DNA from 4 places in the Hymenobacter sp. M1-2 genome. Region 1 is predicted to be linked to each of the others. Evidence: riboswitches for the same ligand, from Rfam matches in the RefSeq annotation. Region 1 holds a riboswitch; each other region holds the start of a gene.
The links. Region 1 has a riboswitch for S-adenosylmethionine ahead of ACYSMN_RS00835 (TonB-dependent receptor). Riboswitches for the same ligand answer to the same signal wherever they lie in the genome.
Positions count from the first base shown of each region.

Region 2: it holds a riboswitch for S-adenosylmethionine, as region 1 does, so the genes downstream of both, metH (methionine synthase) here and ACYSMN_RS00835 (TonB-dependent receptor) in region 1, are expected to answer to the same signal.
Region 3: it holds a riboswitch for S-adenosylmethionine, as region 1 does, so the genes downstream of both, ACYSMN_RS24830 (O-acetylhomoserine aminocarboxypropyltransferase/cysteine synthase family protein) here and ACYSMN_RS00835 (TonB-dependent receptor) in region 1, are expected to answer to the same signal.
Region 4: it holds a riboswitch for S-adenosylmethionine, as region 1 does, so the genes downstream of both, cobA (uroporphyrinogen-III C-methyltransferase) here and ACYSMN_RS00835 (TonB-dependent receptor) in region 1, are expected to answer to the same signal.

Region 1 covers NZ_JBTYZO010000001.1:178,497-183,883, forward strand. Annotated here, with positions in the region: gene ACYSMN_RS00830 (SLC5 family protein) at 1-352, opposite strand, end outside; gene ACYSMN_RS00835 (TonB-dependent receptor) at 634-3,384, opposite strand; SAM riboswitch class I at 3,797-3,888, opposite strand; gene ACYSMN_RS00840 (flavodoxin family protein) at 4,363-4,914, opposite strand; gene ACYSMN_RS00845 (LysR family transcriptional regulator) at 4,953-5,387, opposite strand, start outside.
Region 2 covers NZ_JBTYZO010000032.1:35,170-40,556, reverse strand. Annotated here, with positions in the region: gene metH (methionine synthase) at 1-2,172, opposite strand, end outside; SAM riboswitch class I at 2,241-2,345, opposite strand; gene ACYSMN_RS23220 (PA14 domain-containing protein) at 2,714-4,450, shown strand; gene ACYSMN_RS23215 (DUF5686 and carboxypeptidase-like regulatory domain-containing protein) at 4,666-5,387, shown strand, end outside.
Region 3 covers NZ_JBTYZO010000041.1:10,670-16,056, forward strand. Annotated here, with positions in the region: gene ACYSMN_RS24815 (lysylphosphatidylglycerol synthase transmembrane domain-containing protein) at 1-532, shown strand, start outside; gene ACYSMN_RS24820 (lipocalin family protein) at 670-1,089, opposite strand; gene ACYSMN_RS24825 (LysM peptidoglycan-binding domain-containing protein) at 1,326-1,613, shown strand; SAM riboswitch class I at 2,039-2,151, shown strand; gene ACYSMN_RS24830 (O-acetylhomoserine aminocarboxypropyltransferase/cysteine synthase family protein) at 2,540-3,928, shown strand; gene metX (homoserine O-acetyltransferase MetX) at 4,264-5,298, shown strand; gene ACYSMN_RS24840 (homoserine dehydrogenase) at 5,288-5,387, shown strand, end outside.
Region 4 covers NZ_JBTYZO010000001.1:363,768-369,154, reverse strand. Annotated here, with positions in the region: gene ACYSMN_RS01500 (PD-(D/E)XK nuclease-like domain-containing protein) at 307-1,014, opposite strand; gene ACYSMN_RS01495 (SDR family oxidoreductase) at 1,338-2,156, opposite strand; SAM riboswitch class I at 2,533-2,644, shown strand; gene cobA (uroporphyrinogen-III C-methyltransferase) at 3,087-3,863, shown strand; gene ACYSMN_RS01485 (assimilatory sulfite reductase (NADPH) flavoprotein subunit) at 3,900-5,387, shown strand, end outside.

The DNA.
Region 1 (5,387 bases):
CCGACGAGTTGTAGCGGTATTCCAGGTACTGCGACAACGTGAAAATGCGCAGCCGCCGGTACACGGGCAGAAACGCGTAACACAGCAGCAGCGCGCCCACCGGCGCCAGCACCTCATAATGGCTCTGCGCCAGGCCCACCGAAAAGCCAATGCCCAGCATCCCGATCAGGTGGAAGGAGTTGACGTTGGTGCCGAAAATGGACCCCGCCACCTGCCACCACCGCAACGACCGGCCCGCCAGAAAGTAATTTTCGGAAGTGTCCTTCTTGCTGAACAACAGCCCCGTCAACGGCATCAGGGCCAGAAAGAACAGCAGCACGACGACGTCGAAAGTAGTTAGGGATTTGAGCATGGTGGGAGCCTCACCCCCTAGCCCCCTCTCCTTCAGAGAGGGGGGACTAGTTCTAAGCTAGATTCTAGTTCCCCTCCTTTTTCAAGGAGGGGCTAGGGGTGGTTGATGAGCGGGTGGGTTAAGTGAATTAGAAGGCTAGTGTTAGTAGTCGTGCAACGATTTTTACCACCCCGGCCTGCGGCCACCACTCCTTGCAAAAAGGAGGGATGCTAGAAATTAGCTTTAAAGCTAGTTCCCCCTCTCCCCTAGGAGAGGGGGCTAGGGGGTGAGGCCCCGAGGCCCTACTTCAGCAGGTCTTCCAGCACCACGGACACGTAGTACAGGCCGCCGACTTGCGGTAGGCCGTAGCCCTGGCTGTAGTAGCGGTTGAAGAGGTTGGAGCCGCCTAGTTTCACGGTCGATTTCAGCTCGGGCAGGCGGTAGGAAACTTGCGCGTCGAAGGTGTGGAAGGCGGGAATCCAGGTATCGCCGGCGAAACCTTGCTCCCACCAGGTGCGGTCTTGCCAGCGCCAGGTGACGGTGAAGCCCACGTGGTCAGTGAGCTTGGCGTTGCTGAAGGATACGTTGGTGCGGTTTTCGGGCGAGTTGAAGAAGTTGCGGCCTTTGGCTGTCACTTCGGGGTCGGAGAGCTTCTTGCCGGTGTTCTTGTCCTTGCCTTCCTGGTAAGTGTAGTTGGTGCTGAGGCGGAAGCCGCGCGGGAAAGCATAATCCACGCCCAGGCCCACGCCGTTCACCAAAATTTCGTCGGCTTTATTGAGGTTGATTTGGTAGCGGATGGAGGTTTGAGGCTCAGCCAGGTCCGTTACGTTGCCATTGATGGGCTGAATGAAATTCTGGTTGGCAATGAAGTCGGAGTAGCGGCTGTGGAAGTAGAAGGCATCCACGAATAGCGACTGCGCCACTACCGACTTATAGCCCACTTCCCAGGTGGCTATTTTCTCGGTCTCGATGACCTTTGGCGTGTACTGCACCAAATCGGCTGGGTTTCTGCTGGTGCGATAGGCCAGCACGGAAGCTTCGGTGTAAGCTGGGTTGTCGAAGAGGTTGGCGCGGTTGGCAATCAGCTCGGTGCCGCCTAGCTCGCTCAGGCCAGTAGGAGTGATATTGTAGGCGAACAAGTTGCCGGGCGAAGGATTGCGGAAAGCCGTTTGGTAGGAGCCGCGCAGGTTGTGCGTCTTAAAGGTCAGCACCGCCGAGCCGCGAGGCGTGAAGCCGCCGTCAAGATACTCGTTCTTGTCGTAGCGGGCGGCGAAGGTGGGGCGTAGGCTCAAGTCCTCGGCCAGTGGGAAGGTGCGGGCCAGCTGGACGTAGCCGCCATATTCCTCCACCGTATATTCTTTCCCTTCGGCATCGAGCGGAAACAGTGTGCGGTTCGATTCGAGGTTGTAGCGCCGGAAGTGGCCGCCCACCAGCAAATCCACGAACTGGAACTGGTTTTTGAAGTTGTACATGCCTTCCGCGTGCCACAGGTCGGAGTTTTCAACCTGCCGGGCCCCGCCTTCCGTGTTGAGCGTGTTGGCGACGGTGTTCCTTACTTCGTTTAAGGCAGCCGTGCCGGGTTGCAGGCGGTTCCGGTCGGCGTAGGCGCGGGCCACGGCCGTGTTGGCAGCCGTTATGCCGGGCACCTGGCCGTCGTAGGCCGCCACGTAGTCCTTGGCCCAGGTGGTGTTGGAGCTGTAGGCGTTATTGAGGGCGCGAGCTACGGTGCCCGTGCCGTAGCCTTCGGCCGTTTGCTGCGTGGTGTAGCCGCGCAGGTAGAAGTTGTCGGCGCGCAGCTCCAGCTTGGCCTGAGTCCGCTCGTAATCGGGGTAGTACACGCGCTGTCCAGCGGTCTGAATCAGGTTGCCTTTGCCGTAGTTCACCAAGCCAATGGCTTCCAGCTTATCGGTGATGCGGTAGTGCAGGGCGCCTCCCAAACGCAGGTTCTCGGCGTCGGTGTCCAGCAAATCCTGCTCCCGGTAGCCGGTGCGCGTTACGCGCGTGCCGCGTAGCGCGGAAGTCGCCGAAATAGCGTTGTCGATGGTGATGGCGTTGGCAAATTCGTCGCCGTAAACGTTCAGGCCGTCGTAGAGCGGGTTGGTGTCGCGGGTGCCGGGCTCGAAGCCGGCCGCCCGGCCCCGGTCGCGCCGGTCCTGCGCGTCGTTGGCAACCCAGTCGGTGGCATCGAAGTAAGCGGCATTCACCTTGAAGGCAAACCGGTCGTTGAACGACTTGGCGTAGCGGATGGCGTAGTCGGTGAGCAGCGTGGGGTTGTCGACGGCCGAGGAGTTCACGTTGTTGAGGCCGTTGCGAATCTGCACGCTCAGGCCCTGGTACTCAAATGGGTCCTTGGTGGTCGTGAGCACGATGCCGTTGAGGGCGTCGGGGCCGTAGAGGGCCGAAGCCGCGCCGGGTACCACTTCTATATTGTCGATATCCAGCTCCGAAGCCCCGGCCACGTTGCCGAAACCGAAGCCCAGGCCCGGCGAGCGGGTATCCATGCCATCGAGCCACTGCACCACGCGGGTGTTGTTGTTGGCCCCAAACCCGCGCAGGTTCACCGACTTAAAGTTGATGCTCTGCGTGCCCAGGTCCACGCCTTTCACATTGTTGAGGGCGTCCCAGAAGTTAGCCGCACCCGTCTCCCGAATGCTGCGCGCATCGAGCTTCTCCACCGTCACCGGCGACTTCAAAATGCTCTCCGGCACCCGGCTCGCCGACACCACCACTTCCTGCGTCAGCACGCCGCCTTCGGCCAGTGCCACGCTCACCGGCGTGCCAGCCGCAGCCTCGCGCTCCACCGACTGGTAGCCGATGAGGCTGAACACCAGCCGCACGCTTTCGGATGCTGCGTTGATGCTGAAATTGCCCTCCCGGTCGGTAGCCGTGCCGGTGCGTGTGCCTTTCACTACCACGTTTACGCCCGTGAGGCCGGCCCCCGTGCCCGCGTCCGTCACGCGGCCGGTTATGGTAGCCGTTTGGGCTTGCGCCAGCAGTTGAGTCGGCCAGGCAAAAAGTAGCGTCAGCAACGCGAAGAGATATAGTTTGTTCATGTGCAAGAAGGTTGAGCCACCGACAGCGTGCTGGCGGCTAGAAATACAGAAAGAGGGAGGGAAGGAAAGATAGCTAACTCGTCGGTGAAACGGTTAGGGCGCAGCCAGAACGCGGGATAAAGCCGCACTCAGTTTCGAGAGGGTACACCAGAGCCGAGAAGATTCAGGCCGGTTGGGCGGAGCATATATGCTACCGCCAATAGCAGAGCCCAAGCCTTAAGACCGCGCATGTATTAGCTCCCGAACGAGGAGGTGCGGAACCCACGGCAGCCGGAAATGGAGGAGTGGATCAGCAACAACAACCCACTACCTCCGTGCTACAGACGGCGGCTTGGGCATAGCTCATTTGCGGCGTAGCCACAAAGCAAAAAAGGTGAGCAGAATTGTTGGCGGAGGTGTCCACAGCAACGTGTTTTTATATGGTCAGGAGTTGGCACCGTTTCGGATGATCCGAGGGTTGCCGGCGTTTCATAGAGCCTGTCTCTCCACGCCTCTGTATAAAAACAATCCTTTGTGGGGAAAGAATTGATGGGCTAAAGGTAAAGCCGCATTCCTCAAACGCCCAAATTTTATTCAAAAATTGCCATTGAGCCCGTCCTAGTAAAGCAGGATCAAAGCATGTCGCGTACCGGGCAGGCGGCTTTCCACCGCCCTGACTAATGCTACCCGCTCACCCATATTGCGAAGCAGCTTCCTAGCGGCTCTAGGTTTGTATAACACGACCTCCCATAAGGTAAAAATTGGCAGTGCGCCATACGCCGCGTCGCGCTTGGCACAGGGCCATCCACTCCAGCAGAAGCTTATCCCAGGAGTACCTTGCGAAAAAAATATTCAAGGGCCCTCCAATTTTGGAGGGCCCTTGAATATTTTTTTCGCAAGGTACTCCTCATTTGAAGTCGTGCTTTGATAATCGCGAACTCGCTCACCAAAGACCGAATAGCGAGCCCGCCTCCTAAGCAGCGGCCGATGGCGGCACTTCTACAGAAAAGTTGTGGCGGCTTGCCAGGCTACAGTGTCTCGGCGGATGTCGCCGGGGGCGGAGCCGTTGCCGAGCAGCATACCGCCCCAGTGCATGCGCATGTAGTCGGCGGTAAGGCGGAGCATGTCGTGCAGGGGCTGGGCTTCGGGGGCATCGCCGCTGCTGCTCACGATGGCGTGTAGCGTTTTGCCGGCTAGCTGGGGCCGGAGGTTGAGGTCCGGGACGCGCATCCAGCCGCTCCAATGGTCGAAATAGAGCTTGGCGGGGGCGGGCAGCGCGTACCAGTACAGGGGTGCTACTACCACAATGTCGGTGGCCCAGAGCGTGGCTTCGAGCAGCGTGGCGGCGGCCCCTTCCGGGGCGGGATAGGTGCCGGGCGCCGGCGCGTGGCGCAGGTCCTCGAAGGGCGGCAGCGGATGGTCATCTAGCCGTAGCCAACGCTGTGCGGCGGTAGCCGGTAAAGAGCCCGCCGCGTGGCGGGCCAGGATTTCACTGTTGCCGGCTTCGCGGGGGCTGGCGAGTAGGAAAAGAAAGCGGAATTCGGAAGACATGAGGCTGGTTTAAGGCGCAGTAGAAACAACTTAGGTGCTTAGATGAGCACGTTGTCGAACTGCATTTCCTGCTTCAGCGAGTTGATGAAGCAGTCGAAGAACAGGGGCTGTTTCTTGTTTTTAAGTCGCGCCACGTACTCGCGCTTGTGCAGGCCCGTGGAGTTAATGCGCACGGCGCGCAGCTCGCCCGAGGCCAGGTAGGGCCGGACCGCCCAGGCCGCAATCACCTTCACGCCCATGCCGGCTTTGGTGAGCTCCATAGCGGCTTCGGTGAAAGGCACCGGCAGCACCTTGCGCGGCGTGACGCCTGCCGGCTCCAGTACCTGCTGGTACACCGTGACGGAGCTCAGTGGCAGCGAATAGATGATCAGGCTCTCATCCCGGAAATCTTCGGCCGTGACGTAAGGCCGCGCGGCCCAGGCGTGGCCGGCGGGCACCACGGCCACCAGCTCGTCCTGAAACAGCTCCACGTA
Region 2 (5,387 bases), on a different contig from region 1:
CTCAGTGTCTTCGTCAATAAATTCAGTGATACCCTTCACTAGCGCGTGCTGCAACCTCTCAGCAACGGGCAGACTGCGCCAGGTGTCAGCTACTACTTCAGCTTTGTCTTTTTGCTTTACCGTTTCGGCGAAGTCCACGAGGCGCTCGGTGGCGTCGGGGCGACGGTTGAGCAGCACGTCTTCTACCAGTTCCAGCAGGTCCTGGGGCACTTCGTCGTACACGGCCAGCTGGCTCGGGTTCACGATGCCCATATCCAGTCCGGCCCGGATGGCGTGGTAGAGGAAAGCCGAGTGCATGGCCTCGCGCACCACGTCGTTGCCGCGGTAGGAAAAGCTGATGTTCGAGACGCCGCCGCTGGTGAGGGCGCCGGGCAGGTTTTGCTTGATCCAGCGGACTGCCTCAATGAAGTCCAGCGCATAGTTGCGGTGTTCCTCCATGCCGGTGCCCACGGTCAGGATGTTGGGGTCGAAGATGATGTCCTCGGCCGGGAAACCGACTTCGTTCACCAGGATGTCGTAGCTGCGCTTACAGATTTCGATGCGCTTCTCGAAGGAGTCGGCCTGGCCGTTTTCATCGAAGGCCATGACCACCATAGCGGCGCCGTACGCCCGCACGGTGCGGGCGCGCTCCTTGAACACCTCTTCGCCTTCTTTCAGTGAAATGGAGTTGACGATGCTCTTGCCCTGCACGCACTTGAGGCCGGCTTCCAGCACGCTCCACTTCGAGGAATCAATCATGATCGGCACCCGCGAAATGTCGGGCTCCGAGGCAATGAGGTTGAGGAACGTCGTCATGGCCTGCTCCGAGTCGAGCATGCCTTCGTCCATGTTCACATCAATGACCTGAGCGCCGCCTTCCACCTGGTCGCGGGCTACTTGCAGAGCCTGCTCGTAAGCGCCGGTACGGATAAGCCGCGCAAAAGCGCGGGAGCCGGTCACGTTGCACCGCTCCCCTACGTTCACGAAGAGGCTGTCGGCGGTGATGTTGAATGGCTCCAGACCACTCAGGCGGGTGACCGAGCTAGAAATTAGCTCCCCTCCTTTTTTCGAGGAGGGGTTGGGGGTGGTTGAGTTAGAGCTAAAATCTATTTGGCCAGAGTTGTTCAACGATTGAACCACCCCCAACCCCTCCTTGAAAAAAGGAGGGGAGCTAATTTCTAGCTCTAGTTTTCTAGGCTCGTACTTCTCCGCCAGCCGAGCCAGCTCGGCAATGTGCTGCGGCGTGGTGCCACAACAACCACCCACCACCGTCACCAGGCCTTCCTTGAGGTAGTTTTCTACCACCCCCGCAAATTCCTGCGCCGACTCATCGTAACCGCCGAAGGCATTGGGCAGGCCGGCATTCGGGTAAGCGGAGATATGGACGTCCGCAATGCGGCTCAGCTCCTTGATATAGACTTGCAACTGGTCGGCGCCGAGGGCGCAGTTCAGGCCCACGCTCAGCAGCGGCAGGTGCCGAATGGAATTCCAGAAAGCTTCTACCGTCTGGCCGGAGAGTGTGCGGCCCGAAGCGTCGGTAATGGTACCCGAAATCATGACGGGCACCACGCGGCCACCTTCGTCGAAGAACTTCTGCACCGCAAATAGCGCCGCTTTGGCGTTAAGCGTATCAAAGATGGTTTCGATGAGCAGCGCGTCGGAACCGCCGTCTACCAGGCCACGCACTTGCTCGTGGTAGGCTGTAGCTAGCTCATCAAATGTCACGGCGCGGAAGCCGGGTCGGTTCACATCCGGCGACAAAGAAGCAGTGCGGTTGGTAGGCCCAACGGCGCCAGCCACGAAACGCGGCTTCGCTGGATTCTGCGCAGTAAACTCGTCGGCCACTTCTTTCGCAATGCGCGCCGACTCGTAGTTCAGCTCGTACACAATGTGTTCTAGGCCGTAATCGGCTTGCGCGATGGTGGTACCGCTGAACGTGTTGGTTTCCACCATATCGGCACCGGCCGCGAAATAATCAGCGTGGATACCTTTAATGATGTCGGGCCGCGTGATGCTGAGCAGGTCATTGTTGCCGCGCAGGGGCTTGGGATGATCTGCGAAGCGCGCGCCGCGGAAATCTTCCTCGCTCAACGTGTGGCGCTGAATCATGGTGCCCATGGCGCCGTCGAGAATGAGCAGGCGCTGCTGGAGGATATCGTGTAGCGGAGAGTGGGGCTGGACGGTCGTGGGCATATCGGCTCTAAAAGAAAACGGGCAACGAAAAAGTGCCTATCCAGAAAGAGCCGCGCGAAGCGAGTCCGTACTTATCTTCTTCCGCTGGTGGCGAAATGGGAGTTGGCACCTTGTTTTATTTCAGGTTGCCAAGACGTCGTCGGGCCCAGTCCCTCGGTCTTTCTGGATAAGTAGCAAGGCGAAGATACTGCCCGAACTTCCGGAAAGCAAGAACCCCAACCGTGAAGCCAAGGTCGGGGTTCTTCTGGGCGGTTTAACGCCAGGCTTATAAACATTAATCCTTCTTAACGCAGTTGGGGACAGTTTTGCCCTCTTTCTTCTTGGTACCCTGCTGCTCGTAGCCTTTCCAACATGGTGCCTTTTTCTCTGCCATGATACCTTTTGCTTTATGTGAATGAATACAATAGGGAGATACTAGCAATACGTGCTCAACTATAAGGTGTTCCTATAAAACTTTGCACTTCAACATCTAGCGTGGTTACCTCTATCTTGCTGACGTTGACAATTTATTAGCACTTCTACTCCTAAGCTATAACGTTTGATGAGAGTTCTGTTTTGGTTGTCGGTGGTGCTGGCCTTCGGCTTTGCGGCCTCAGCCCAGGTGCTGCCCGCTACGCCCGGCACCGGTTTAAAAGGCGAGTACTATAATGGCCGCAACTTCGAACGGCTCGCCTTCACGCGCACCGACCCTACCGTCGACTTCAACTGGACCTACACCCCACCCGCACCCGGCCAACCACCCGCTCGCTTTATGGCTCCGGGGCCCGGCTTGGATGGCACCGACTTTTCAGTTCGCTGGACCGGCCACCTGTACGCTCCCATCACGGGCATGTATACCTTTCAGGCCACCACCGACGATGGAATGCGCGTGTGGGTGGGCGGCAAAAGGCTCCTGAACTCCTGGCGAGGGCAACCTGCTACGCAGTATACCATGCAAGTACGGCTGGAAGCGGGCCGCTATTATCCGCTCCGAGTGGAATACTACCAAGTGGAGTACGATACCCGGGCCTTGCTGACTTGGAAGCTCCCGAACTCCACCGAAGAACCCCGGCCTATTCCAAGCGCCCGGCTGTATACCACGCTACCCACATCGGCCAAGCCACTACCGGCGGCCGCTCCAAAGCCTACTGGCGGTACCATTAGCATCGTGCCCGGTCCGCCGGGCAGCCGGCCCGTTACCGCCACCCCCGTACAGCCCAGCGCGGGCGTAACTGTACCCGGCAAGCTCCCCGACGGCATCGGACTTCAAGCCACATACTATGCTAGCTCGGTGCGCGGGCCGGCCGTGCACAGCCGCGTAGAGCCGGTGCTGAACGTAACGTGGCGGGGCAGCGCCCCGGCGCCCGGCGTGCCAAGCCAGGGCTTCTCCGTGCGCTGGACCGGCTACGTGTATGCCCCAGAGTCGGGGCTGTATGTGTTTCATACCGAGTGGGATGACGCCACTGACATTTCCTTCGCGGGGGCCAACGTCTTGAGCATGGAAAAGTATGAGCCGGAGTACTTTGCGCCGCGCAAGCCGCCCATTCCGGTTGATATGGTGCAGAGCCTCACAGCTGGCCACTTTTACCAGATTGACCTCGCCTACAAGAACGTACAGGGCGTATCCCGGGCGGTGCTGTCGTGGGTGCGACCGTCGGCGATGGGCGGACCTACCACGCTGGAGCAGGCGTTTGATGCAGCTAAGCGCCTCGGCCCCACAGTGGTGCCCAAGCAGTATCTGTATCCTGAGCTGCCCCGGCCGCTGCCCGAACCACCGGCTGCGCCAGTAGTTGCTAGCCGCCAGCCGCCCAAGCCCACTGTTGCTGCTAAACTTGCGGCTCCTCGTCCAGCTGCGCCGCGTGTCACGCGCCCAGTTACTCGTCCAGCCGCTCGTCCAGCATTGCCCGCCGGACCTTCGGTTGATACGGTGGTCCTGCCGGATCTGGCCGCTTTGAGCCGGGGCGCGGCGGTTACGCTGCCCAATTTGTACTTCACACAGAGTACGGCCTCACTGCTGCCAACTTCCCGGCCCATGCTCAATGCCTTGGCTCGCCGGCTACGGGAACAGCCGAGCCTGCGCCTGGAAATAGCCGGCCACACCGACAACGTGGGCGAGCCTGCTCTCAACTTGCGCCTTTCCGATCAGCGGGCCCGCGTGGTACGGCAATATTTGGTGCAGCAAGGCATTGATTCCGTGCGACTCACGGCCCGCGGCTACGGCGGCACTCGTCCCGTGGCCGACAACCGAGACCCGCAGCAACGCCCACGCAACCGGCGGGTGGAGGTAGTAGTACAATAGTGAGGCACTTACCTCTCCCCTGGATTACTCTTTTGTTATCGTGGCGAAAGGTGAATGCGCCAGAAGCCCGCTAAAACTCGAATAGCTAGGTTTTGTTTTTAACTGCTGGCATAATTTTTCCTCCCGGCTGCCACGGCGGGTAGGGGTACAGTCCTTATTCTGTATCTTACGGCTCACTGCGCGTTCTTCTGTCGACATCTATTTGATTATCAATCTTGCCGCTCTTCTACCACCGCTTCTCTTATTCTTCGCTGTTTCTGCTCCTGCTACTAGTTGGAGCACAGTCTGTTTGGGCGCAACAGGTGGTTGTCACGGGCCGCATAACAGAGGCCGCTACGGGCAAACCCGTGCCTTTCGCCTCAGTATTCGTACCAGGTACCACTTCCGGCGCCACGGCCGATGAAAATGGTCGGTATCGGTTGAGCACTGCCCCTGCCGATACCGTTGTAGCGTCGGCTATGGGCTTTGCGCCGCTGAAGAAGGCCCTGAAGCCGCAGGTAGCCAGCCAAACTATTGACTTCGCACTAGGTTCGGGAGCTGTTTCTCTGGGCGAAGTGGTGGTGCGGCCCACCGAAAACCCGGCCTACGCCATTCTACGCCGGGTGCAGCAACAGAAAGACCGCAATAACAAAGCGTGTCTCAACGCCTTCGAATTCGACTCATACAACCGCACCGACATCAGCCTCAATAACTTACCCGACCAGGTGAGCCGGCGTAAGGTGCTGCGCCAGATGGCCGCCGTGGCCGATAGTTTGGGCCTGGAGCGCGGGGCCAATGGTAAGCCTATCGTGCCGGTTTTCGTTTCGGAGGTTCTCTCGCGCTACTATGTGCTGCGCCAGCCGCTACGGCGGCGTGAGGAAATTCGGCAGTCGCAGATGCGGGGCATAGCGCCGCGCGAAGGTTCAGTGGTATCGCAGATTACGGGCTCCTCGTTTCA
Region 3 (5,387 bases), on a different contig from region 1:
TTTGATGCTGTACGCCATCTTCTTCAATCCGCAGTCGGTGAAGCGGCTGCTGGTGCGGCTCTTTTCGATGCGGGGGCTGCGGCGCTGGCGCAATAAGGCCTACAAAATGGGCAACGAAATGGTGCTCGCCTCGACCCAGCTGCGCGGCAATGGCTGGGTGTACTGGCTGCGCGCCTCTTTGAGTACCGCCTTCGTCTGGACGGCCCGCTACCTGGTCATCGGCTGCCTCATTGCCGCGTTTATAGACGTAACGTGGCCGGAGTTCTGGCTGATTTTCGGCCGCAACCTCACCTACAAAGTCATCTTGCTCATTGCCGTGACGCCTGGCGGCGCGGGTATTGCGGAAGGCGCGTTTCCCACCTTTTTTGGCAAGTTCATCGGTACGCCTACCATGACCAACTTTATGGTGCTGCTTTACCGCATCGTCACGTACTATCTCTATCTCGTGCTAGGCGCCATCTTCCTACCCCGCTGGATCAACCGAATTTTCGGCAAGCGCAACGCGAAGGGAGTTCGAATCTTACAGGACTAAGTCTTTTCCATAGAAGAGTGCCTGAGCTTGTGCCAATGCCGTTTTTTTCGGTGGCATGGGTCTCTGAACGACATAAAAAAGCCCTTCCACAGGCGTGAAAGGGCTTTTTTCTTCATAGGAGAGCTTCATTCAGCAGCTTACTCCTTTTCCAAGCGTAGCTCGGCGCCGGCGGGGCTCTTGAGGGTCAGCTTGTCGTCGGTCAGGGTTACCACGTCGAAGGTGTTGCTTTGCGCGGCGCCGTCGGGGGTCATCGTGATTTTTTTGCCGGCTTGGTCGAAGTCGTACTTGCCTTTCACATTGCCGGAAGCAGGCGAGGACATATCGTATTGGCCATTGGCGAAGAACGTGATACGCTCGTCTTCCTGCGCGTCGGTTTGCTTCACTTTGTCGCCAGCGGTGCTTAGCTCCTTATCGGTCTTCCAAACTTTGCTCTGGGCGCCGTAGAGCATGTTTACGCCTTCTACTTTGCCTTCTTTGCTGCCGCAGGCAGACGTGAACAGGGCTACCAGCATTAGGAGGCTAGCAAAGTACCGGAGAGGATTAGCGAGAGTGTTCATAGGGGTGTAGGGTTGGTTGGGAGGTTCTTATGAAGGGCCCCGATGAGCCCAACTGGCAAGATTAAGAGCCAGTGTTGCGCTTCTTACGGGAGCTTGCAGCAAGATGTTCAGCCAGCTTGGAGCTGCTCCGTACCGCTTCATAACCTACTGGTCAGGCTCGGCGTAAGAAGCCCTGACGACTTGCCAGCAGGCTGATAGTCGGCACTTTTCCCACTCATCTAAACCAACGCACGACTATGGGACTGTTTGATTTCATCTCGAACGAAGGCGAAAAAAAGCCGGTCGAGCCAGCTAAGCAACCCGCCACGGGCGGTGCTACCGACTTCTTCGGCAACGCCAACGGCGCCACTGAGCAAGGCGAAACCTACACCGTGGTTAGCGGCGACTCGCTTTCAAAAATTGCCAAAAACCACTACGGCGACGCTGCCAAGTGGCACCAGATTTACGACGCCAATAAAAGCACCATTGGCGCCAACCCCGACCATATTGAAGTAGGCCAGGTGCTCACGCTACCCAAGCTGTAGCCTCCGCGCCTCCAGAAAATATCCTAAAAAGCCATTCCGTTTGGAGTGGCTTTTTTATGGTTTATGATCGGTTTCGCAGACTCCTTTTACTGATCCAAATTTGCCGCGAAGCAAGCCACAGCCACTAGACAGGTGGCAGACAAAGGCGGTGTCCGGGTTCGGGTAGTGTAGGCGGCCAGCTTATTTTGCTCGTTCATCTGGTTTGTGGCATGACAGCAAATCACTGTTTTTCAGAATTTTATTCATCAGTAGAACTACCCTAGCAAATTCCATTTCAATAACAGCAGGTGAAACGCTACCTGAGAAGCAGTGCCGATAAGCCTTCATAAAAAATATTGCGCAGCTATTGCGAATATCAAAACTATGCCTATACCTTTGCAATACCAACTCGGTACTCCCCCGCTCGCGGCGGGGTAGTTTCATAAGATTTATACAGAAGCGGCGAGAGAACAGGCTCTTTGACCCGCTGGCAACCTTCGACCGCGCGAAAGGTGCCAATTCCTGCCCGACCGGCTACCGCTGGCGGGGCATATAACTCAGAGTACCATGGAAAACTCCTTCGCTTTCGCCTTTCTGAACCCCGCCGCCCTAGTCGCTGCCTTGCGCAACTTCTGGCCGTTGGGTTTTCGCGTTTCGCTGGTCGCCGTGGCGGCCAATGTGCCCCGCTACGAGCGAATGCGAATGTGCTGTTGCGGCGCGTGTTGTTGCTGTTGCTAGCCTAGTTCCGGCTACTCAGCCCTCCTCCCCTTCTTTGCCCCGGCCCTAATCGGCGGTGTCCCTTTGGTGGCGCCTCGTGGCCCTCTCGCATCCTGATTTGCTTGTCGCGCCTTCTTGCGGCTCCGTCCCGATGTGGCCTCGCTGCCTCTTGCAGCCCCATTCCTTGCACTTCACTGCCTTCTCCACAGTATACTCATCTCAGCCTCACCATGTCTACTTCAGCCCTGCACTTCGAGACGCTTCAACTCCACGCTGGCCAGCAGCCCGACCCCACCACCGGCTCCCGCGCCGTGCCTATTCACCAGACCACTTCTTACGTGTTCAAGAATGCGGAGCACGGCGCCAATCTGTTTGCACTAAAGGAGTTTGGCAACATTTATACTCGCCTAATGAACCCCACCACCGACGTATTCGAGCAGCGGATTGCGGCGCTGGAAGGCGGTGTAGCGGCGCTGGCCGTATCGTCGGGGCAGGCGGCACAGTTCATCGCGCTGAACAATATTTTGCAGGCCGGCGACAACTTCGTGAGCACGGCCCACCTCTACGGTGGCACCTACAACCAATTCAAAGTGGCTTTCAAGCGTCTCGGCATTGAAGTGCGCTTCGCCGATGGCGACCGGCCCGAAAGCTTCGAGGACCATATCGACGGCAATACCAAAGCCATCTACCTCGAAACCATCGGCAACCCAAGCTTCAGCATTCCCGATTTTGAGCGCATTGCCGCCATTGCCGAAAAGTACGACCTGCCGCTCATCGTGGACAATACCTTTGGCGCGGGCGGTTACCTGTTCCGGCCTTTGGAGCATGGCGCGCACATCGTAGTAGAATCGGCCACGAAATGGATTGGTGGCCACGGCACCAGCATCGGCGGCGTGATTGTGGACGGCGGCAAGTACGACTTCGGCAACGGCAAGTTCCCACAGTTCACGGAGCCCTCGGAAGGCTACCACGGGCTGGTGTTCAATGATGTGTTCGGCAAGAATGGGCCGTTTGGCAACATCGCCTTCATCATTCGGGCTCGAGTGGAAGGTCTGCGCGACTTTGGTCCTTCGCAGAGCCCATTCAACTCCTTCCTGCTGCTGCAAGGCCTCGAAACGCTGAGTCTGCGCGTGGAGCGTACCGTAGAAAACGCCCTGCGCGTGGCGACCTGGCTGGAGCAGCATCCGCAGGTGGAAGCCGTGAACTATCCCGGCCTGAAAAGCAGCCCCTACTACAGCCTGGCGCAGAAATACCTGACGCGCGGCGCGGGCGGGGTACTCACGTTTGCCATCAAGGGCAGCAAAGAAACGGCCACGCAATTCATCGACAACCTGAAGCTTGTTAGCCACCTCGCCAACGTCGGCGACGCCAAGACGCTCATTATTCAGCCCTCGGCCACCACGCACCAGCAGCTTTCCGAAGAGGAGCAGCGCGCGGCCGGCGTAACGCCCACGCTGCTGCGTCTGTCGGTAGGCATTGAGCATTTTAATGATATCCGCGCCGACTTGGCGCAGGCTTTTGACGCGGTGCGCGCCGCCGCGCCGCTACCTTCCGAAGAGAATGGCAGCACGCTGCTGCCCGAGCCGGAACTTGAACACGCCGCCCCGCTGGAAGTGTAATTGAGAGGGGTTGAGCTACGGTCGTTTTGAGAGGGCGACCAGCCACCACTTCCAGCCCGCGGTCCGCGGGCGGCCCGTCGCTTTTTTTGTGAGAGAGGGAATCGACGCTACCCGCCCGCCCATAGCCGGGGCGGAGCCAGTTCTGCTGGCTCTGCCCTCGGGCTATGGTAAGTATTGAGTATTGGGTACTGAGTAGTTAGTACTCAGTACTGAAACGTGAGTATCGAGTAGTTGGCGGTGGTTCAATTCTCCAGCATCCAGCGTTCCAGCTCTTTCACTCACTACTAACATCTCAGTACTAACTACCCAATACTAAATACTCACCTGACTTTTTTATGAGCGACGAACCACATATTTTCCGGCTGCCTCGTCCGTTGCGGCTGGAAAGTGGGGCCGTGCTGCCACGGGTGGAAGTTGCCTATCATACCTACGGCCGCCTCAATGCCTCCCGCGACAACGTGGTGTGGGTGTGCCACGCCCTCACGGCCAATTCTGACGTGTTGAGCTGGTGGCCTGGCCTGTTCGGGCCCGGCTGCTATTTCGACCCCGCCGATTGGTTTATCGTGTGTGCCAACGTACTGGGCTCCTGCTACGGCAGTACCGGCCCGCTCACGCCGCGCACCGACGATGAGCCGGCGTTTTACGAGCAGTTTCCGCTGGTGACGATTCGGGATATGGTGGCCGCCCACGAGGCGCTACGCGAACACCTGGCGCTGCTGCAAATTCATACGCTGCTGGGCGGCTCACTGGGTGGGCAGCAGGCCGTGGAATGGGCCGTGCAGCAGCCGACCTTGTTTGAGAATCTGGTGCTGTTGGCTACCAACGCCCGCCATTCGGCCTGGGGTATTGCCTTTAACGAGGCGCAGCGCCTGGCCATCTTCGCCGATCCTACTTACCACAGCGCCACGCCGGAAGGCGGCGCGGCCGGGCTACGGGCGGCGCGGGCCATAGCCCTGCTCAGCTACCGCAGCTACGACGCCTACGGACGCAGTCAAACGGAACCCGACGACGAAACGCTGGACGATTTCCGGGCCAGCTCCTACCAACGCTACCAGGGCGACAAGCTCGTGGCCCGCTTCAATGCCTATTCCTACGTGGCTCTGTCGCGGACTATGGATACGCATCACGTGGGCCGGGGGCGCGGGGGTTTGCGGAAGGCATTGGGCCGCATTCGGGCCCGCACGCTGGTGTTGAGCATCACCTCCGACGTGCTGTTTCCGCCCGCCGAGCAGCAATTGCTGGCGCGCTACATCCAGGGAGCCATGTACGCCGAAATGGATTCGGAATTCGGCCACGATGGATTCCTGATTGAAACCGCCCAAATCACCCATTTCCTCGAACGATTCCACGTCCAGACGTATGTCCATTAACTCCAGCCTAGTTCCGGCTACTTCTATTCGTATTGGCCTGATTGGATTCGGCTGCGTGGGACAGGGTCTGTACGACATCCTGCAACAGC
Region 4 (5,387 bases), 190 kb from region 1:
CCATGCCTAAAACGACCCTACGCCACGTAGCGGTGCTAGAGCCGCCAACTGATCTGGCACCGCTACGCGGCGCGCCCTCCGAACCGACTGGGGCTACAAACCTTCAGCCGCTACGCGGCTACGCCGCAACTTGGGTTAGCTAATCGGGCTAAGAATTAAACAAGCCCCGGCGGGGCGGCACCAATCATTGGGTGTCGCCCCGCCGGGGCTTGGCTTTTTCCTGATTTGCTTTGCTACCGATATGCCGCCCCGCTGGGGCTAGGGCGTGAGGAGGCTATTAGAATTTCCTTTTCCTCGCCTCTTTCCTTAATCGCCGCGCAGCAGGTCGCGCACCTCGCGCACGGCGCCGGCTACGGCCGTTGGCACGGGTGCTTCGGGTTGCAGCAGCTTCAGTAGGCGCAGGTACTTGGCCCGTCCCTCCGAGAGCATGAACTTGGGCACTTCAAATACGAACAGCTTGAACGGCTCCACCTTCTGCACGCCCACCAGCACGAAACGGTCGGCGTGCAAGGCATCGGAGTAGAAGGCGGCTTGCCGGTCGTAGTCGTAGCCGCTGCACTGGGCCACGAAGTGCTGATGGTCGCGGGCCAGGGTGGTTTTGAAGTCGACGATGGTGTAGGGCTGGCCGGGCTGGTCCACGATGAGGTCGGCGCGGAGCTTGCAGAGCGTGTCGGTGATGGGCTCGGTGAAGATGCAGCTGGGCTCAGGCGTGCCCATTTCCAGCATCTGGTTCACTTCTGGGTTCAGCTTCACGCCATCTACCATCCACCACACCAGCGTGTCGTTGATGCCCGGCTGGCCGGCTTCGTAGAGGTCTGGCTCCAGCAGGGCTGTATGAAAAGCAGTGCCCAGGCCTAGGGCGCCCATAGACGTAGTGGGCCGGGGTGGGCGCCCGTTAAGAGCGTCGCGCAGCCGCGACAGGTCAGAGTTGGCAATGGCCGGCAGCGCGCGGTAGTCGTCGTAGGGCACGCGCAGCAGGTCCGGGCGTGGAGTGGTGGGAGTGGAATCAGTCACACGGAAAGAACAGCGGAGCCCGCGAAAAGGCTCCTCCTTAGGGTGGGGAAGTTGGACGAAAGAAGTATAAGGCTTTTTTCGCGAACCGGCCATTGTGCAGAGCATTCCGCGCATGAAGCGGAGCCGAAGCATCTCGCATGCTGACGTTGTTTGCTAGAACATCATGCAGACGAAGGAAGCATCTCGCGTGCTGAGGTTGTGGTGGTATTGATTACCACACTAGCGAGATGCTTCGCTACGCCTTCGGCTCCGCTCTACATGACGGCCTAAAGCAAATTCTTCCTTCCTCATTCTTAATTCCTCATTCAACGCAGCGCAAGCGCCTAGCCGTTGTCGGCGAAGCCGGGGTAGAGGGTCATGCCGCCGTCGGCGAAGAGCGTGATGCCGGTGACGTAGTCCGACTCGTCGGAGGCCAGCCAGACAGCCACTTGGCCGATGTCGGCGGGCTCGCCGATGCGGCCGTAAGGAATGAGCGTGAGCAGCTTCTGCTCTTCTTCGGGCGTGTCGCGGGCTTCCAGGTTGATGGGCGTAGCAATGGCGCCGGGCCCGATGCTGTTGACGCGGATGCGGTGCGGGGCCAGCTCCTGGGCCATGCTTTTCATGAGTTGCATGATGCCGCCCTTGCTGGTAGCGTAGTTGACGTGGCCGGCCCAGGGAATGACTTCGTGCACCGAACTCATGCAGATAATCTTGCCCGTGGCCTTCGAGATTTCCGGCTGCGGGCCGCGGCGCACAAACTCGCGGGCGGCTTCGCGGGCGCACAGAAACTGCCCCGTCAGGTTGATGCCGATGACGTGCTGCCACTGGTCGAGCGTCATGTCCAGAAACGGCGCGTCGTCCTGAATGCCGGAATTATTAACCAGAATGTGCAGCGTGCCGGCCTGCTCCCGAATCTGGTTGAACATCTGCAGTACGTCTTCCTCGCGGCTCACGTCGGCATGAATAGCAACGGCCTTGCCGCCGGCTTTCTCTATGTCGCGCACCACCTCGGCGGCACCGTCGGCGCCGTGCGCGTAGTTGACGTACACCGTGGCGCCCTCGGCGGCCAGGGCTTTGGCTACGCCCGCCCCGATGCCGGAGCTGCCGCCCGTTACGAGGGCTATTTGGTTGCGCAGCCGCGCAGAAGTAGAAGCAGTAGTCATGGACAGAATGTGAGGTTCAACTCCTGCAAGACTACAAAGAGGCCCTGCGGGTTACATGAACTTTACATTATGCGGCCGGCCGCCTTGCTAACCCAAGTTGCGGACAACTAAAGACTAGAGCTAGGAGCTAGTTCCCCTCCTTTTTTAAGAAGGGGCTAGGGGTGGTTGATATACACCAGAACGATTTGTAGAGCTAGTTTTAGTAATCGTTCAACGATGGTCAACCACCCCTAGCCCCTCCTTAAAAAAAGGAGGGGAACTAGTCTTAGCTTTAGTCCGCAACTTGGGTTTGCTAATCGGCTAGGGAAATTTAATTTGGAAGTGTAAAAGCCCGGCAGCTACCTTTGGGCACCAATTCTTTCCCCACAAAGGATTGTTTTTATACAGAGGCGTGGAGAGACAGGCTCTAGGAAACGCCGGCAACCCTCGGATCATCCGAAACGGTGCCAACCGAAGGTCAGCGAAGCTAACTCCTGACCATATAAAAACAACGAGCCGTGAAGTCGTTCTTCTGCCCCGCCGCCGCATCTGCCACTCCCTCCGCGCTACCGCATGGGTGTTGTTCTATGATGGGAATGGCGTGTTGTTGTTAAGGCCCACACACTTCCCTCCTTTTACTGCCTGGCTCCGCCTTCCAGCCTAAGCTGACGCGGCCTTCCGCGTAGCGGCCGCCAGGAATTCCGCCGCCGTTTGCTTCGCCCAATTCCGCTGCCCCGCCAGGGCCGCTTTGCCGAAGCCAGTGTACGGCCAAAAACCTGAGCCTACGGGCCAGTTTTCCGCTTTTTCTTTTTGCTGAAACGCGGCTTCGTTGGAGCTGTAGCGCGAAGCTCCGGCTTCGCGCCTCGTCCGCGCCTTCCGCCTCGCCCGCGCCGCCCCCACGCTTGTCGTTCAACGATGCGCGAAGCCGGAGCTTCGCGCTACTCTTTTTCTATGCTTACTGCCACTATACCCCGCCTCACCGTGCTGGGCGCCGGTCCGGGCGACCCGGAATTACTCACGCTGAAAGGTGCGCGGGTGCTCGGGGAGGCCAACGTTGTGCTCTACGATGCGCTGGCCAACAACGACCTGCTCGAACACGCCCGGCCCGGCGCCAAGCTGGTGTTCGTGGGCAAGCGGCGCGGCTTGCGCAGCTATTCCCAGGACGAAATCAACTCCCTGATTGTGGAATACGCCTACCAGCACGGCCACGTGGTGCGCCTCAAGGGCGGCGACCCGTTTGTGTTTGGGCGGGGGCGCGAAGAAATGCTCTACGCCGAAGCCCACGGCCTGCTCACCAATTACGTGCCGGGCATCAGCAGCGCGGTGGCGGCGGCCGGTAGCATGAGCATCCCAGTCACGCATCGGGGCCTGAGCGAAGGGTTTCAGGTAGTAACGGCCACCACGGCCAGCGGGGAGCTGTCGGCGAGCTTGGCCGAAGCTGCCCGCTCCCGCACTACTACCATCATTCTGATGGGGATGAGTGAGTTGGGCCGCATCGTGCACCTGTTTTGCCAGCACGGGCAGGCCGAGACGCCCGCCGCCATTGTGCAGAACGGGACACTGGCCGAGGCTCGCCTCGTGACGGGCACGGTGGCCGAGCTGCCGGTGCGCGCGGCGGCGGCTGGTGTGGGGGCACCGGCCATCATTGTGGTGGGCGAAGTGGCCCGCCTGGCTACCCCGGCCGTGCTGAGTGGCTTTGCGGCGGCGGCTTACGCCGAAGTAGCCTGATCTGTAGCGCGTTCATCTATCCTCTCTATTTCTGCCATGACCCTTTCCCCTCCTCCCGCTCTACCGCCCGTTTTCGACGACCAAAAGCTCCAGCAGCTTACGGCGGGCCTCACCGAGCAACAGCTGCTCTGGCTGAGTGGCTACTTCTACGGCCGCACGGCCGCCGCCGGCGCCACCCTGCCCGCGCCCGCCACGGCAACGCCCGCCACGGGCCCGGCTTCGCTCACCATTCTCTACGGCTCCCAGACCGGCAACAGCAAGAAAGCCGCGACCATAGCCGCCGAAGCGGCCCGCCAGCGCGGCCTGGCTGTTGCTCTGCGCGACATGAACGACTACCCCACCAAGGACCTGCGCAACGAGCAGCAATTGCTGGTAGTGGTGAGCACGCAGGGCGAGGGCGACCCGCCCATTGCGGCCGAGGAGCTGCACCAGTTTCTGCTCAGCAGCCGCGCGCCCAAGCTGCCCAACCTACAGTTCGCGGTGCTGGCGCTAGGCGATAAAAGCTACCTGCAATACTGCCAGACCGGCTTCGAGTTCGACCAGCGCCTGGCCGAGCTGGGCGCCCGCCGCCTCGTGGAGCGCGTGGATTGCGACGTGGAATTTGAGCAGCCCGCCCGCCAGTGGGCCGCGCAGGTGCTGGAGGTGCTGATACAATCAGCGGCTCCCGCGCCCGTAGCGGCGGCCGTGGTATCGGTGGCGGCGCAAACCCTGGTAGCGGCGGGTGTTGAAGTGGAGCAGGTCTACACGAGCCGCCGGCCATTTCGGGCGCCGCTGCTGGACAAGATTCAGCTCAACGGCCGGGGCTCCACCAAGGAAACCTACCACCTGGAATTTTCGCTCGAAGGCTCCGGCATTCAGTACGAGCCCGGCGATGCCCTTTTCGTGCAGCCCACCAACCGGCCGGACTTAGTGCAGGAGGTACTGCAAGTGGCGCGGCTTGATGCTGCCGCGCCCGTGCAGGTCAACGGCGAGGAAGCCGACCTGGCAACCGCGCTGACGGAGCGCCTGGAGCTGTCGGTGCTGACGCGCGATGTGCTGGAACGCTACGCCGCCGTGGCCCCGCAGCACCCGCAACTGCGCGCCCTGGTGGCCGACAAAGCCCAGCTGCCGGGCTATGTATACGGCCGCGACGTGGCCGATTTGCTACGCGATTTTCCGGTGGAGCTGTCGGCGCAGCATTTGGCGGCGGTGCTGCGGCCGTTGCCGGGCCGGGCCTATTCCATTGCCAGTAGCCTACTGGCTCATCCCGAGGAAGTACACCTCACGGTGGGCGCCGTGCGTTACGAAACGTACGGCCGCCGCAAGCACGGCGCCTGCTCCAGCTACCAGGCCGACCTGCTCCAGCCCGGCGAGTCGGCCCGCGTGTGGGTGGACCGCAACGAGTACTTCAAGCTGCCCAAAGATGCGGCCACCGACATTATTATGGTGGGTGCGGGCACGGGCGTGGCGCCGTACCGGGCTTTCGTGGAGGAGCGGGCCGAAACTGGCGCTACTGGCCGAAACTGGCTGGTGTTCGGCAACCCC